One region of the Kitasatospora sp. NPDC002551 genome, then DNA from elsewhere that is predicted to be linked to it. Evidence: riboswitches for the same ligand, from Rfam matches in the RefSeq annotation. Region 1 holds a riboswitch; each other region holds the start of a gene.
What was found. Region 1 has a riboswitch for cobalamin ahead of ABT093_RS40070 (cobalamin biosynthesis protein). Riboswitches for the same ligand answer to the same signal wherever they lie in the genome.
Positions count from the first base shown of each region.

Region 2: another riboswitch for cobalamin. It lies ahead of metE (5-methyltetrahydropteroyltriglutamate--homocysteine S-methyltransferase); the one in region 1 lies ahead of ABT093_RS40070 (cobalamin biosynthesis protein).
Region 3: another riboswitch for cobalamin. It lies ahead of ABT093_RS11010 (FecCD family ABC transporter permease); the one in region 1 lies ahead of ABT093_RS40070 (cobalamin biosynthesis protein).

Region 1 is NZ_JBEOWI010000119.1:843-5,571, forward strand. It holds partial or broken gene ABT093_RS40060 (magnesium chelatase ATPase subunit I) at 1-392, opposite strand, end outside; gene ABT093_RS40065 (cobyric acid synthase) at 385-1,926, opposite strand; gene ABT093_RS40070 (cobalamin biosynthesis protein) at 1,923-2,909, opposite strand; cobalamin riboswitch at 2,944-3,142, opposite strand; gene ABT093_RS40075 (alpha/beta hydrolase) at 3,337-4,452, shown strand; gene ABT093_RS40080 (hypothetical protein) at 4,636-4,729, shown strand, end outside.
Region 2 is NZ_JBEOWI010000041.1:36,549-41,277, reverse strand. It holds gene ABT093_RS28740 (amidohydrolase) at 1-1,227, shown strand, start outside; gene ABT093_RS28735 (TetR/AcrR family transcriptional regulator) at 1,303-2,007, opposite strand; cobalamin riboswitch at 2,102-2,312, shown strand; gene metE (5-methyltetrahydropteroyltriglutamate--homocysteine S-methyltransferase) at 2,475-4,729, shown strand, end outside.
Region 3 is NZ_JBEOWI010000008.1:166,452-171,180, forward strand. It holds gene ABT093_RS10995 (CGNR zinc finger domain-containing protein) at 1-320, shown strand, start outside; gene sodX (nickel-type superoxide dismutase maturation protease) at 317-778, opposite strand; gene sodN (superoxide dismutase, Ni) at 975-1,370, shown strand; cobalamin riboswitch at 1,495-1,622, shown strand; gene ABT093_RS11010 (FecCD family ABC transporter permease) at 1,729-2,817, shown strand; gene ABT093_RS11015 (ABC transporter ATP-binding protein) at 2,853-3,623, shown strand; gene ABT093_RS11020 (ABC transporter substrate-binding protein) at 3,670-4,665, shown strand.

The sequences.
Region 1 (4,729 bases):
TGCGCCTGGGCCAGCAGGCCCGGCTCGTAGGCCTTGACGCCCTCGGCGAGCGCCCGCTCCAGGTCCAGCGAGCCGACGATCCGGTCCTCGGAGACGCCGACCGGCAGCTCGACCAGCCGGGCCGGGCGCGGCGAGGCCGGGGCGCCGCCGTGCGCGCCGTCCGGGCACTGCGGGTCCGGCGCCGCCGGGTCGCAGGCGAAGCGGCAGCCGTCGACGGTCGCGATGGACGGCAGCAGCCCGGCCAGCGCGCGCACCATGGTCGACTTGGCGGTGCCCTTCTCGCCGCGCACCAGCACCCCGCCGACCGCCGGGGAGACGGCGTTCAGCAGCAGGCCGAGCCGCAGGTCGGCCATGCCGACGATGGCGGTGAACGGGTATCGGACGTCACTCATGCATGCTCCCAGGGGCCCCGGGCGCAAGGGTCGGCAGCGATCCGGCCGCCGGCACCCCGCCCTCGATCAGCTTCCACAACGCGTCGGTGTCCGCGTGCTCCTCGATCAGCTCGCCCAGCCGGTCCAGCCGGGCCTCCCGCGCGGCGGCGAACGAGGTGTCCGGCGCGGGCACGAACGCCCGGCCGGCGGCCGCCGCGGCCTCGCGCAGCAGCGCGCGCCGGAAGCCGTCGTTCTCCAGCACGCCGTGCCAGGTCGTCCCCCACACCGAGCCCACCCGGCAACCGTCCAGACCGCGTCCCTCGCCATCGGAGACGAACGGCTCCCCGTCCTCGACGGTGACGACGCCGTGGTGGATCTCGTAGCCCTCGACCCGCTCCCCGAAGGCCTCCCCGACGGGCCGGGCGAGCACCTTCCCGGCGCCGAACCGCACCCGGGTCGGCAGCAGCCCGAGGCCCTCCACCGCGCCCGCCTTCGACTCGACCTCGTCCACGATCGAGTGCGCCAGCATCTGGTAGCCGCCGCAGACCCCGAGCAGCGGCTGCCCGGCCGCCGCCCTGGCCCTCAGCACCGGCTCCAGGCCGCGCTCGCGCAGCCAGCCGAGGTCCGCGACGGTGGCCCGGGTGCCGGGCAGCACCACCAGGTCGGCGTCGGCCAGCTCCTCCGGGCGGGTGGCCCAGCGGACCAGCACCCCGGGCTCCTGGGCGAGCGCGTCCAGATCGGTGAAGTTGGACAGCCGGGGGAAGCGCAGCACGGCCACCCGCAGCACGTCCGCGCCGAGCGGTCCGCGCGCGGCGGTCCGGTCGACGACGGTGGACAGGTCGAGCGAGTCCTCGGCGTCCAGCCACAGGTCCGGCAGCATCGGCAGGGTGCCCAGCACCGGACGGCCGGTCAGCTCGCGCAGCATCTCCAGCCCGGGGGCGAGCAGCCGGGCATCGCCGCGGAACTTGTTGACGAACCAGCCCACCACGTGCCGCTGGTCCTCGGCCGACAGCAGCGCCAGCGTCCCGTACATCGCCGCGAAGACCCCGCCGCGGTCGATGTCGCCGACCACCACGACCGGAAGCCCGGCGGCGGTCGCCAGGCCCATGTTGGCGATGTCGCGGTCGCGCAGGTTGATCTCGGCGGGGGAGCCCGCGCCCTCGCAGACCACCACGTCGAAGCGGCGCCTGAGGTCCGCCAGGCACTCCAGGGCGCGCTCCAGCAGCACCGGCTTGCGCTCCCGGTAGTCCAGCGCGCCGACCTCGGCGACCGGCCGGCCCAGCAGCACCACCTGGCTGCGCCCGTCCCCGCCGGGCTTGAGCAGCACCGGGTTCATCGCCGCCTCCGGCTCGACCCGGGCCGCCTGGGCCTGCATCGCCTGGGCACGGCCGATCTCGGCGCCGTCCGCGGTGACGAAGGAGTTCAGCGACATGTTCTGCGCCTTGAACGGCGCGACGGAGACACCCTGCCGGGCCAGCCAGCGGCAGATGCCCGCGGTGACCACGCTCTTGCCGGCGTCCGAGGTCGTCCCGGCGACCAGCAGCGCCTTGCTCATGACCCAACCCTCCGCTTCCCGCCCAGCGCCGCCCGCAGCAGCAGGTGCCCGGCGACCGTCGTACCCAGGGCCAGCGCGCTCACCCGCCGGGAGAGCACGCAGGCCCGTTCGATGTCCTCCACCCCGACGGGGCGCAGTTCCCCTCCCAGCACGGGGCGGTGCTCCACGCGCTCCCCGTACCGCAGCGTGCCGCCGAGGCGCACGCCCACCGCGCCGGCGAAGGCCGACTCGGCCTGGCCGGCGTTCGGGCTGGGGTGTGCCGAGCCGTCGCGCCGCCAGACCCGCCAGGCGGTGCGCGGCGCGGGCGCGGCGGCCACCGTCAGCAGCGCGGTCAGCCGCGCGCCCGGCCAGCCCGCCACGTCGTCCAGCCGCGCCGAGGCCCAGCCGAACCGGGCGTAGCGCGGCGAGCGGTGACCGACCATCGCGTCCAGGGTGTTCACCGCGCGGAACGCCAGCAGGCCGGGCGTGCCCGCGAGACCGCCCCAGACCAGGGCGTTGACCACGGCGTCGGCGGTGTTCTCGGCCACCGACTCGACGACCGCGCGGGCCAGCTGCCGCTCGTCCAGCGCGCTGGGGTCGCGCCCGCACAGGTGCGGCAGCCGCGCGCGGGCGGCCGTCAGGTCTCCGGCGGCGAGCGAGCGGCCGATGGCGCGGGCCTCGCGGGTCAGTGAGGTGCCGCCGAGCACCGTCCAGGTCGCGGCGGCGGCGAGCGCGGCCCGGCCGAGCGGACGGCGGGCCAGCAGCCGGTCGGCGGCGATCGCCCCGGCCGCGACGGTGCCCACGGTCAGGGCGGTGAAGGCGGTGCCGACGGCGCGGTGGTCGCGCCAGAGCAGGTGCTCCAGCCGGCCGGCGGCGGAGCCGAAGCCGGCCACCGGGTGGCCGCGGCGGGGGTCGCCGAACCGGGCGTCGGCCAGGTACCCGGCGACGGCGCCCGCGCCGAAGGCGGCGGCCCCGCTCAGCGGGTGCACGGCAGGGCGCAGCATCGCGTGCGTGTCCTCACTCAGGGTCCGCGCCCTGGATCGACGAACGGGGGGCGAGAGTCTCCTGGCTTCCGGGTCGGACGCACACTCCGGGCCTTCCAGCGGCTTCTGACGGCCCGCCGTGGCGTGTTCCGGTCGTGCTCCCCGGTGACAGTGGCGGGACCGCGCCGGACTCGCACCGGCTTCCTCTGCATGCCTCCGTATTGGCTGAAGGATCCCATCACGGGCCCGAACCGGGAGTCAACCGAGGTCGTGGACGGTGTTGGTCACACCGTGCGCCGCCCCTGAATATGCAGACCGGTCTACTGACTCCCCGTGTGATTTTCATCCCGGAACAACCCGTACGGCCGTGTCCTACTGGCTTCCCTCCGCCCGCGCGAGTGGACTGGGCTGAGGAGTGGGTCCAGACACCGAGCAGCGGGGAGCGAGTATGCGTTGGGGAATCGCGGCCACCGTGGCGGCCGCAGCCGTCGGCACCGGGGCCGCCGTTCTGGTGATCGGCCGCCGGGCCTCCGAGCGGATGGTCCGCCCGGCCGCCGGTGCCCGCGAGCGGACCGGCCCGGTGCTGGTCCGCGGCCTCGGCGCCGGAGAGGTCACCTTCACCCGCACCGCCGTGAGCGAGCGCCCCGGCCGCTGGGCCGTCGAGTGGGGCGAGGACGGCCACGCCGTCGTCGAGGAGGTGCTGCGCCGCGACGACGCGGACGTCACCCGCCGCCTGGTGCGCGCCGACCGCGGCACCCTCACGGCCGGCACCGAGGTCCGCTTCACCCCCCGCGTCCACCTCGGCGACCCGGCCCGGGCGCTCGGCCTGCCGTTCGCCGAGACCGCCGTCGAGGGCGAGCTCGGCACCATGCCCGCCTGGCGGCTGGACGGCAAGCGCGGCACCTGGGTGGTCCTGGTGCACGGCCCCGGCGCCGATCGGGAGCAGAGCCTGCCCGTCCTGTCCGAGCTGCAGCGCCTGGGCCTGCCCGTCCTCGCCGTCACCTACCGCGGCGACGCCGGCGCCCCGGCCTCCCCGGACGGCCTCGGCCACTTCGGCGAGACGGAGTGGCGCGACGTCGAGGCGGCGGTGCGCACCGCTCTGGACGGCGGCGCGGGCCGGGTCGTCCTCTACGGCTGGTCGCTCGGCGCCACGATGGCCCTGCAGACCGCCGCCCGCTCGGACCTCGCCCCCTCGATCAGCAGCCTGGTCCTGGACTCGCCGGTCCTGGACTGGCCGGCCACCGCCCGCCGGGACGCCGCCCGCTCCGGTTTCCGGGGCGCGGCCGCCGAACTCGGCGCGCTCGCCGCCCAGGGCCGCACCGGCGTGGATCTGGCCGACTTCGCCCGCCTCGCCGAGGGTACGGACCTGCGGGTGCCCACCCTGGTGCTGCACGGCCCCGACGACCCGGTGGCGCCGTTCTCCGCCGCCGAGCGCCTGGCCCGCCGCCGCCCGGACGTGGTCAACCTCCAGGCCTTCCCGGGGGGTGACCACGCCGCCCTCTGGAACACCGATCCGGACCGCTACGCCGAGACCCTCCGCCGCTGGCTCACCCCGTTCTGCTGACCCCCCGCCGAAACCCGTTCCGCCCCCCCGCCGCGCGGAACGGGGCGGAATACCGGCCCACCCCGGTTCCGTCTGGCATGAACCCGCCACAAAGATCAAGCCAGTCGGTTTGGCCTCTGTTGCCCGATCTTGTCGAGCCCCCGCGCCCCTCGCCCGCCCCCCGCGGACAACCGGATGTGACAGATGGCCGGTACAAGGGGAAGACTGCTCGACGTGACGTCTCGGAATCCGCGCGACCGTGATGCCCCGCTCCCGCCGACGATCGGTACCGGTGCGA
Region 2 (4,729 bases), on a different contig from region 1:
TACCTCACCAACCGCGACCACCACGGCGCCTGGGCCAACACCCGGGCCCTGGAGCTGGCCGGCCTCGACCGCGACACCCCCGACCCGGCCGACGGGCGGATCGAGCGCGAGCCCGACGGCACCCCCGGCGGCACGCTCCAGGAGGGCGCCACCGCCCTGGTCGCCCGGCTGCTGCCGCCGGCCACCGCCGCCGACCGGCTGGACGGACTGCTGCGCGCGCAGCGGCTGCTGCACTCGCTCGGCATCACCGGCTGGCAGGACGCCCTGCTCGGCGAGTTCAACGGCCAGCCGGACCCGTCCGACGCCTACCTGGCCGCCGCGCGCTCCGGCGCGCTGACCGCCCGGGTGACCGGCGCGCTCTGGTGGGAGCGCGACCGGGGCGCCGAGCAGATCCCCGAACTCGTCGAGCGGCGCGCCGCGCTGGCGCACGGCCGGTTCCGGGCCGGCTCGGTGAAGATCATGCAGGACGGCATCGCGGAGAACTTCACCGCCGCGATGACCAGCCCCTACCTGGACGGCTGCGGCTGCGCCACCGCCAACTCCGGCCTCAGCTTCGTCGATCCGCTCGCCCTGCGCGGGCACGTCACCGACCTCGACGCGCTGGGCTTCCAGGTGCACTTCCACGCGCTCGGCGACCGGGCGGTGCGCGAGGCCCTGGACGCGGTCGAGGCCGCCCGCGCCGCCAACGGGTGGCGCGACACCCGCCACCACCTCGCCCACCTCCAGGTGGTCCACCCGGACGACCTGCCGCGCTTCGCCCGGCTCGGCGCCGTCGCCAACATCCAGCCGCTGTGGGCGGCCCACGAACCGCAGATGGACGAGCTGACCATCCCGTTCCTCGGCCCGGAGCGCGCCGCCTGGCAGTACCCGTTCGGCGCGCTCCAGCGGGCGGGCGCCACCCTCGCGGCGGGCAGCGACTGGCCGGTGAGCAGCCCGGACCCGCTGGCCGGCCTGCACGTGGCCGTCAACCGGAGGGAGCCGGACAGCGAGGACGAGCGGGTCTTCCTGCCCGAGCAGCGGCTCGACCTCGCCTCCGCGATCGCCGCCTACACGGCCGGCGCCGCGCACGTGAACGGCCACGACGACGCCGGCGTGCTCGCCCCGGGCCGGTGGGCCGACCTGGTCGTCCTGGACCGCGACATCCTCAGCGGCCCGGCCGAGGAGATCGCCGAGGCCCGGGTGCTGCGGACGTACGTGGGCGGTGAGCTGGTCCACGAGGCCGGCTGACCGCGCCCGCTCACGGTGGCCGCTCACGGTGGCCGCCGGGCCGCAGGATCACCCTCCGCCCGGCGGTCGCCGTGCTCAGCGCGACTTCGCCAGCCGGGCCTCGGCGGCGTCCAGCAACAGGTCCAGCGCGTACGGGTAGCCGCTGCGCCGCATGTCGGCGGTGAGCAGGTGCGCGGTGGCGGCGATGTGCGGGTTGGTCGCGGCGTCCAGCCGGGCGTACGAGGCGTGCCAGACCCGCAGGTCCGCCGACTGCGCGGAGGCGGGCAGGGCGAGCGCGGCGGCGTCCAGCGCGGCGAAGCCGAGGCTCTGGTCCACGAACGCGTGGTAGATCCGCACCGCCTCGGGATCGGGGAAGCCCGCGCCGCGCAGCACGCCGAGGATCGCCTCGACGGCGGCGATCTCGTGGGTGCGCCCGGTGGTGCGGTGGGCGGCGAGCAGCGCGGCCTGCGGATGGGCCTGGTAGCTGGCGTGGATGCGCAGGCCGATGGACCGCAGGTCGGCCCGCCATTCCCCGGTGGCCCGCCAGCCCTGCTGGGCGCGGCCGACCAGCTCGTCGGCGATGGCGAGCAGCAGGTCGTCGGAGCTGTGGAAGTAGCGGTAGACGGCACTGGGGTCCGCGCCGAGCGCGGCGCCGAGCCTCCGGACGGTGAGGGCCTCCGCGCCGTGCTGCCCGATCAGCCGCAGGGCCGTGTCGACGATCAGCTCGTGGGAGAGCACGACCCCCTGCTTGGTGGGCCGCCGGCGCCGCCGCTGGGGCTCGGGCACTACGCGTTCGCTCATCCGGGCAGGCTACGTCAACACCCTTGTCGTAGGACAGGGGGCGTCGGCGAAACCATGGTGACGGGGAGCGGTTGTGGGTCTAGGCTGGCCGGTGCAGCTGGTTCGCCCTGCCCGCCAGGCAGGCGCGTCGCAAGAGGGAACCCGGTGACGCCTTTGAACAGGCCAGTCCGGGACTGCCCCGCAGCGGTGAGCGGGAACGACCGCCGTCATACGCACTGGGCCCGGCCGGGTCTGGGAAGCGACGGCCAGTAGGTGACCGCCCTTCACGGGCGGACGTGCCCGCGAGTCCGAAGACCTGCCCGTTGCCCGCGCGCGACCGATCGCGCGCGGTTCTCCGGTGACCTCGTGGGCGGGTCGGCGTGCACACCCGGCGGAGCCGTGACGGCGTCCGCCCGGTTCGTCACCCCTTCGCGCCCTCCTCCCCGTCACCGGGCACCCGAGGAGCAAGACTCGCGAAGGAGAGTCCCTTGACAGCGACGTCCGCAGCCGCGGCGACCCTGGCCACCGTCCACGGCTACCCCCGCCAGGGCCGGAACCGGGAACTCAAGAAGGCGATCGAGGGCTACTGGAAGGGCACCGTCACCGCCGACGCCCTCCACACCGCCGCCGCCGAACTGCGCCGGGAGACCTGGCGCCGGCTCACCGGGGCCGGCATCGGCGAGGTCCCCACCGGCGACTTCTCGCTCTACGACCACGTGCTCGACACCACCGTCGCCGTCGGCGCGATCCCCGCCCGCCACCGGGCCGCCGTCGAGGCCGACCCGCTCGACGGCTACTTCGCCATGGCGCGCGGAACCCAGGACGCCGCGCCCCTGGAGATGACCAAGTGGTTCGACACCAACTACCACTACCTGGTGCCCGAACTCGGCCCCGGCACCGCCTTCACCGCCGACTCCGCCAAGCCCGTCGGCGAACTGGCCGAGGCCCTCGCGGCCGGCCACCGGGCCCGGCCGGTGCTGCTCGGCCCGATCACCTACCTGCTGCTGGCCAAGCCCGCCCCCGGCGTGGCCGAGGACTTCCGCCCGCTCACCCTGCTCGACCGGCTGCTCCCGGTCTACGCCGAACTCCTCGCCGACCTGCGCGCCGCCGGGGCCGCCTGGGTGCAGCTCGACGAGCCCGCGCTCGTCCAGGACCGCACCCCGGCCGAACTGAACGCCGCCGCCCGCGCCTACCGCGACCTCGGCGCCCTCACCGACCGGCCGAAGCTGCTGGTGGCGAGCTACTTCGACCGCCTCGGCGAGGCCCTGCCCGTCCTCGCCAAGGCCCCCGTCGAGGGCCTGGCCCTGGACGTCACCGGACCGGCCGCCGCCAACCTGGCCGACCTCGCCGCCGCCGGCGGACTGCCCGGCAAGCGCCTGGTCGCCGGCGTCGTCGACGGCCGCAACGTCTGGATCAACGACCTGGAGAAGTCGCTGGCCACCCTGGCCACCCTGCTCGGCCTGGCCGGCCACGTGGACGTGGCACCGTCCTGCTCCCTGCTGCACGTCCCGCTCGACGCCACCGCCGAACGCGACCTCGACCCGCAGCTCGCCCGCTGGCTCGCCTTCGCCCGGCAGAAGGCCGAGGAGACCGTCCTGCTCGCCCGCGGCCTGCGCGAGGGCACCGGCGCGATCACCGCCGAACTCGCCGCCAACCGCGCCGACCTGGCCTCCCGCGCCCGCTCCCCGATCACCCGCGACCCCGCCGTACGCGCCCGCGCCGCCGCCGTCACCGCCGGGGACACCCGCCGCGCCCAGGCCTACCCCGAGCGGGCCGAGGCCCAGCGCGCCCGCCTCGGCCTGCCGCTGCTGCCCACCACCACGATCGGCTCCTTCCCGCAGACCGCCGAGCTGCGCCTCGCCCGCGCCGACCTCGGCGCCGGGCGGATCGACGCCGCCGCCTACCGCGAGCGCATCGAGGCCGAGGTGCGCGAGGTGATCGCCTACCAGGAGAAGGCCGGACTCGACGTGCTCGTCCACGGCGAGCCCGAACGCAACGACATGGTCCAGTACTTCGCCGAACGGCTCACCGGCTACCTGGCCACCCGGCACGGCTGGGTGCAGTCCTACGGCACCCGCTACGTGCGGCCCCCGGTCCTCGCCGGCGACATCTCCCGCCCGCGGGCGATGACCGTCGACTGGTTCCGCTACGCCCGGAGCCTGACGGACCGCCCGGTCAAGGGCATGCTCACCGGCCCGGTCACCATGCTCGCCTGGTCCTTCGTCCGCGACGACCAGCCGCTCGCCGACACCGCCCGCCAGGTCGCCCTCGCCCTGCGCGACGAGGTCGCCGACCTGGAGGCCGCCGGCGCCGCCGTCGTCCAGGTCGACGAACCCGCCCTGCGCGAGACCCTGCCGCTGCGCGCCGCCGACCGCCCCGCCTACCTGGACTGGGCGACCGCTGCCTTCCGCCTCGCCACCTCCGGGGTGCGCGCCGACACCCAGATCCACACCCACATGTGCTACGCCGAGTTCGGCGCGATCATGAGCGCGATCGAGGAACTCGACGCCGACGTCATCTCCCTGGAGGCCACCCGCTCCCACATGGAGGTCGCCGGCGAACTGGCCGCCGCCGGCTATCCGCGCGAGGTCGGCCCCGGCGTCTGGGACATCCACTCCCCGCGGGTGCCCGGCACCGAGGAGGTGCTCGCCCTGCTGCGGGCCGGCCTCGCCGCCATCCCGGCCGGGCGCCTGTGGGTCAACCCCGACTGCGGTCTGAAGACCCGCGGCTGGACCGAGACCCG
Region 3 (4,729 bases), on a different contig from region 1:
CGCTGGTCTCCGGGCACGACTACCTCGACGAGGCCGGCCGGCCCCGCTGGCACCTGCACCTCGCCGACAACTCCCCCACCGCCACCGCGCACTTCAGCGCCGTGGCCTGCATGGGCCTGGCCGTGCACCTGACCGAGCTGGGCGCCGACCGGCTCGGCATCTGCCAGGCCGCGCCCTGCCGCAACGCCTACCTGGACACCTCCACCAACCGGTCGCGCCGGTACTGCTCGGACCGCTGCGCGACCCGCGCCAACGTCGCCGCCTACCGCGCCCGCAAACGCCTGGAGGCCGCGGCCGCGGCCGGCGGCGCGGAAGGTTAGGGCGCGCCCCGCAGTTCCTCCGGGCGGACCCAGACGCCGAGGCGGCGGGCCAGCCCGGGGACCCTGGCGAGCGGCCCGGAGAGCAGCAGCCGCTCCAGCCGGCGGCCGGGCGCCAGCCAGGCCGGGCGCGGGCGCAGCCGCAGCAGCACCCGGCCGAGCACCAGCTCGTCCGGCACCGCGCCGTAGCTGCGGCTGTCGCTGTCCACCGGCCGGTTGTCGGAGAGCAGCCACCAGCCCTTGGGGCGCCGCCCGTCGGCGCGCTTGACCACCAGCAGGTTCTGCTGGAACGGGTGGCGGAAGACCACCACCGCGCCGGGCCGGATCCGCGCGCCGTACCGCACCAGGAGCTGGTCACCGTCACGCAGGGTCGGCACCATCGAGTCCCCCGCCACGTCGATCAGCCCGAACGGCGCGCCGCCCGCCGGGGGCCCCTCCTCCGCTTCCGCGCTCCGTGCCACGACTCCTCCTCCCGGACCGCGTCCCACCGCGTCCCGCTGTCGCACACCAGTCTGCCGCACCGGACACCGCCCGCCGATGTCCGGAATCACCCGGTTCCGGCTCCGCCTTTTGCCCTAGGCCCGCCGCCCGACCGAGAAACCGCAGGGCCCGAAGGGTAATCTCGGGCGCGGGAAGACGATCTAAGGAAGGACTCCCATGTTCTCTCGTCTGTTTGCACCGCGCGCCACCGCCCACGCCCACTGCGACCTGCCCTGCGGTGTGTACGACCCGGCCCAGGCCCGCCTTGAGGCCGAGTCCGTGAAGGCCACCCAGGAGAAGTACCAGGCCAACGAGGACGCGCACTTCCGCGCCCGCGCCATCATCATCAAGGAGCAGCGCGCCGAGGCCGTCAAGCACCACATCTCGGTGCTGTGGAGCGACTACTTCAAGGCCCCGCACTTCGAGAAGTACCCGCAGCTGCACCAGCTGATCAACGACACCCTGAAGGCCGCCTCGGCCGCCAAGGCGTCCACCGACCCGGCCACCGGCCAGGCGCTGCTCGACCTCATCGCCGAGGTCGACAAGATCTTCTGGGAGACCAAGCAGGGCTGATCCCCGCTCACTCCATCTTTCGAGCGCCCCCCGTCCGCACGCCGGACGGGGGGCGCTCGTGTGGTCCCGGCCGCAGTGCTCTCACCCGCTCGCCTCCGGGGCGCTCGGGGCGGGGCGGTAAGGGATGCCTGCCCTTGGCGCTTGTTATGCTGCCAGGGCGTCCCGAGGGGGAAGCCGGTGAGAATCCGGCGCTGACCCGCAACGGTAAACGGTGCCCCGCGCCCGTGAGCCCGATCGCCCGAGGACGCCGACCTCCCGACAACTCGCCGTGGACTGCGAGGGGATGGCGCCCCGGCACACCCGCGCCCGGGCGTGCCGCCCCGTGCCGTGCGCGGCCCGAGGCAAGGCGCGCCCACCAGTGAGCAGCACCGCGACCGCACCGGCCACCGCCGCGGCCCCACCGGGCCCGCGCCGAACACCCGCGGTCCCGCTGGCCGCCGCCCTCGCCCTGGCGCTGCTGGTCTCCCTGGTCTGCGCCGTCGCGGTCGGCTCCTCCGGACTCGGCTGGAGCCAGGTCCTGCGGCTGCTGCGCGCCGGACTGACGGGCGGCCGGCTGGAGGCCGACGAGGCCGCCGCCTACGCGATCGTCTGGGAGATCCGGCTGCCGCGCGCCGTCCTGGCCGCGGTGGTCGGCGCCGGACTCGCCGCCACCGGGGTCGCCGTCCAGGCGATGGTCCGCAACGCGCTCGCCGACCCCTTCGTGCTGGGCATCTCCTCCGGTGCCTCGGTCGGCGCCAACGCCGTGCTGATGCTGGGCGCCTTCGCCTCGCTCGGCGTCTGGGCGCTGTCCGCCTCCGCCTTCGCCGCCGCCCTGCTCGCCATGGTGCTGGTCTACCTGACGGCCCGTACCGCCCACGGGCTCACCCCGCTGCGACTGGTGCTCACCGGCACCGCGATGTCCTACGGCTTCTCCGCGCTGACGGCGCTGATGGTCTTCGCCGCCGCCCGCGGCGAGGCCGCCCGCTCCGCGATGATGTGGCTGCTCGGCAGCCTCGGCGGGGCGACCTGGGGCTCGGTGCCGATCGCCGCCGTCACCGTGCTGGCCGGTCTGGCGTACCTGGCCTGCGCCGCCGGGCGGCTGGACGCGCTGGCGATGGGCGACGAGACGGCCGCCTCGCTCGGCGTGGACCCGGACCGGCTGCGCCGCGAGCTGTTCGTGGTCACCGCGGCCGTCACCGGCACCGTGGTCGCGGTCAGCGGGGCGATCGGCTTCGTCGGACTGATGGTCCCGCACCTGGTGCGGATGCTGGTCGGCGCCGGCCACCGCCGGGTGCTGCTGGTCGCGCCGCTCGCCGGAGCGCTGCTGCTGGTCTGGGTGGACATCGTCTCCCGCACCCTGCTGGCGCCCGCCGAGCTGCCGGTCGGCGTGGTCACCGCGGCCCTCGGGGTGCCCTGCTTCTTGCTGCTGATGCGCCGTCGCGGCTACTCCTTCGGAGGTGGCCGGTGACCGCCCTCCCCACCGCCGCCCTCCCCACCGCCGCCCTGGACCTCGCCGTCGACGGGGTCTCGGTCGACCTGGCCGGCGTCCGGCTGGTGCACGACGTCACGCTGACCGCCGCCGCCGGCCAGGTGGTCGGCCTGATCGGCCCGAACGGCAGCGGCAAGTCCACCCTGCTGCGCTGCGTCTACCGGGCGCTGCGGCCCGCCGCCGGCGCCGTCCTGCTGGGCGGCGACGAGTTGCACGCGCTCGCCCCGCGCGAGGCCGCCCGCCGGGTGGCGGCGCTGCCGCAGGAGCACTCCGCCGAGTTCGACTTCACGGTGGCCGAGGTGGTCGGCATGGGCCGGCTGCCGCACCGGCGCGGCGCCCTGGCCGGGCCGTCCGCCGGGGACGCGGACCGCTGCGCCGAGGCGCTGCGCCGGGTCGGCGCCGCGCACCTGGCCGCCCGGGGCTTCCTGAGCCTGTCCGGCGGCGAGAAGCAGCGGGTGCTGATCGCCCGCGCACTCGTCCAGGAGCCCCGGGTGCTGGTCCTCGACGAGCCCACCAACCACCTGGACATCGCCCACCAGCTGGAGGTGCTGGCACTCGTCCGGGAGGCCGGGCCGACGGTGCTCACCGCGCTGCACGACCTCAACCTGGCCGCCGGGCACTGCGATCTGCTCTACGTGGTCGCGGACGGCCGGATCGTCGCCTCCGGGCCGCCCGCCGAGGTGCTCGAACCCGGGCTGCTGGCCGAGGTGTTCAGGGTCCGCGCGACGCCCGTGCGGCACCCGGTCACCGGCGCCCTCCAGCTCCTCCTCGACCGCCTGCCGTAGCCCCCCGTCCCCGTCCTTCCGCTCGCCCCTTCCCCGAGGACCTCCCATGCGCACCAAGGCCGTTGCCGCCGCCCTGCTCGCCCTCGCGCTCACCGGCTGCGGCGCCGAGATCGCCCCGCGCGGCGACGGCGCCGCCACCGCCTCCGCCCACTACCCGGTGACCGTGGAGAACTGCGGCACCAAGGTCACCTTCAAGGAGAAGCCGGCCCGCACGGTGACCAACGACGTCGGCATCACCGAACTGATGTTCGCGCTCGGCCTGGAGGACCGGATGGCCGGCTACGTGATGCCGGACGACAAGGGCCGGGTGGACCGGGTCGCCTGGAAGGACGCCTACCAGCGCGCGACCTGGCTCTCCAAGGACCGGATCACCAAGGAGATCGCGCTGGAGGCCAGGGCCGACCTGGTCTTCGCCGGCTGGCACTACGGCTTCGACGAGGGCGCCGGCTTCACCCCGCAGACGCTGTCCGGCCTGGGCATCGGCTCCTACGTGCTCAGCGAGTCCTGCCGCAGCGGCAAGGGCCCGGAGCGCGGGGTGATGTCCCCGCTCGACGCGCTCTACACCGACCTGGCCAACCTGGGCGAGATCTTCGACGTCCGGGACCGGGCCGACCGGCTGATCGCCGACTTCAGGGCGCAGATCGCCGCCGTCCCCGAGCCCGCGCACCGGCCGGGCGTCTTCCTGTACGACAGCGGCGAGGACAAGCCGTACACCTCGGGCCGGTTCGCCGCCCCGGAGGAGATCATCGCCAAGGCCGGCGGGCGCAACGTGATGGGCGACGTCGCCGACTCCTGGACCACGGTGGGCTGGGAGAGCGTGGTCCAGCGCGACCCCGAGGTGATCGTGATCAACAACTACGGCACCCCGGACGCCGGGGCGAAGCGGAAGTTCCTGAAGTCCTTCCCGCCGCTGGCCGGCGTCTCGGCCGTCCGCAACGACCGGATCTTCGTCCTCGACTACGTCGACCTGGTCGAGAGCCCGCGCAACCCGGCCGCGATCACCGCTCTGGCCGCCTACCTGCGGACCGTCCCGGCGCCCTGAGCCCGGGGGCCGTCCCACCGCCGTCCGCACCGCCCCGCGGCCGGTTCCGACCGGCGTACGCTCA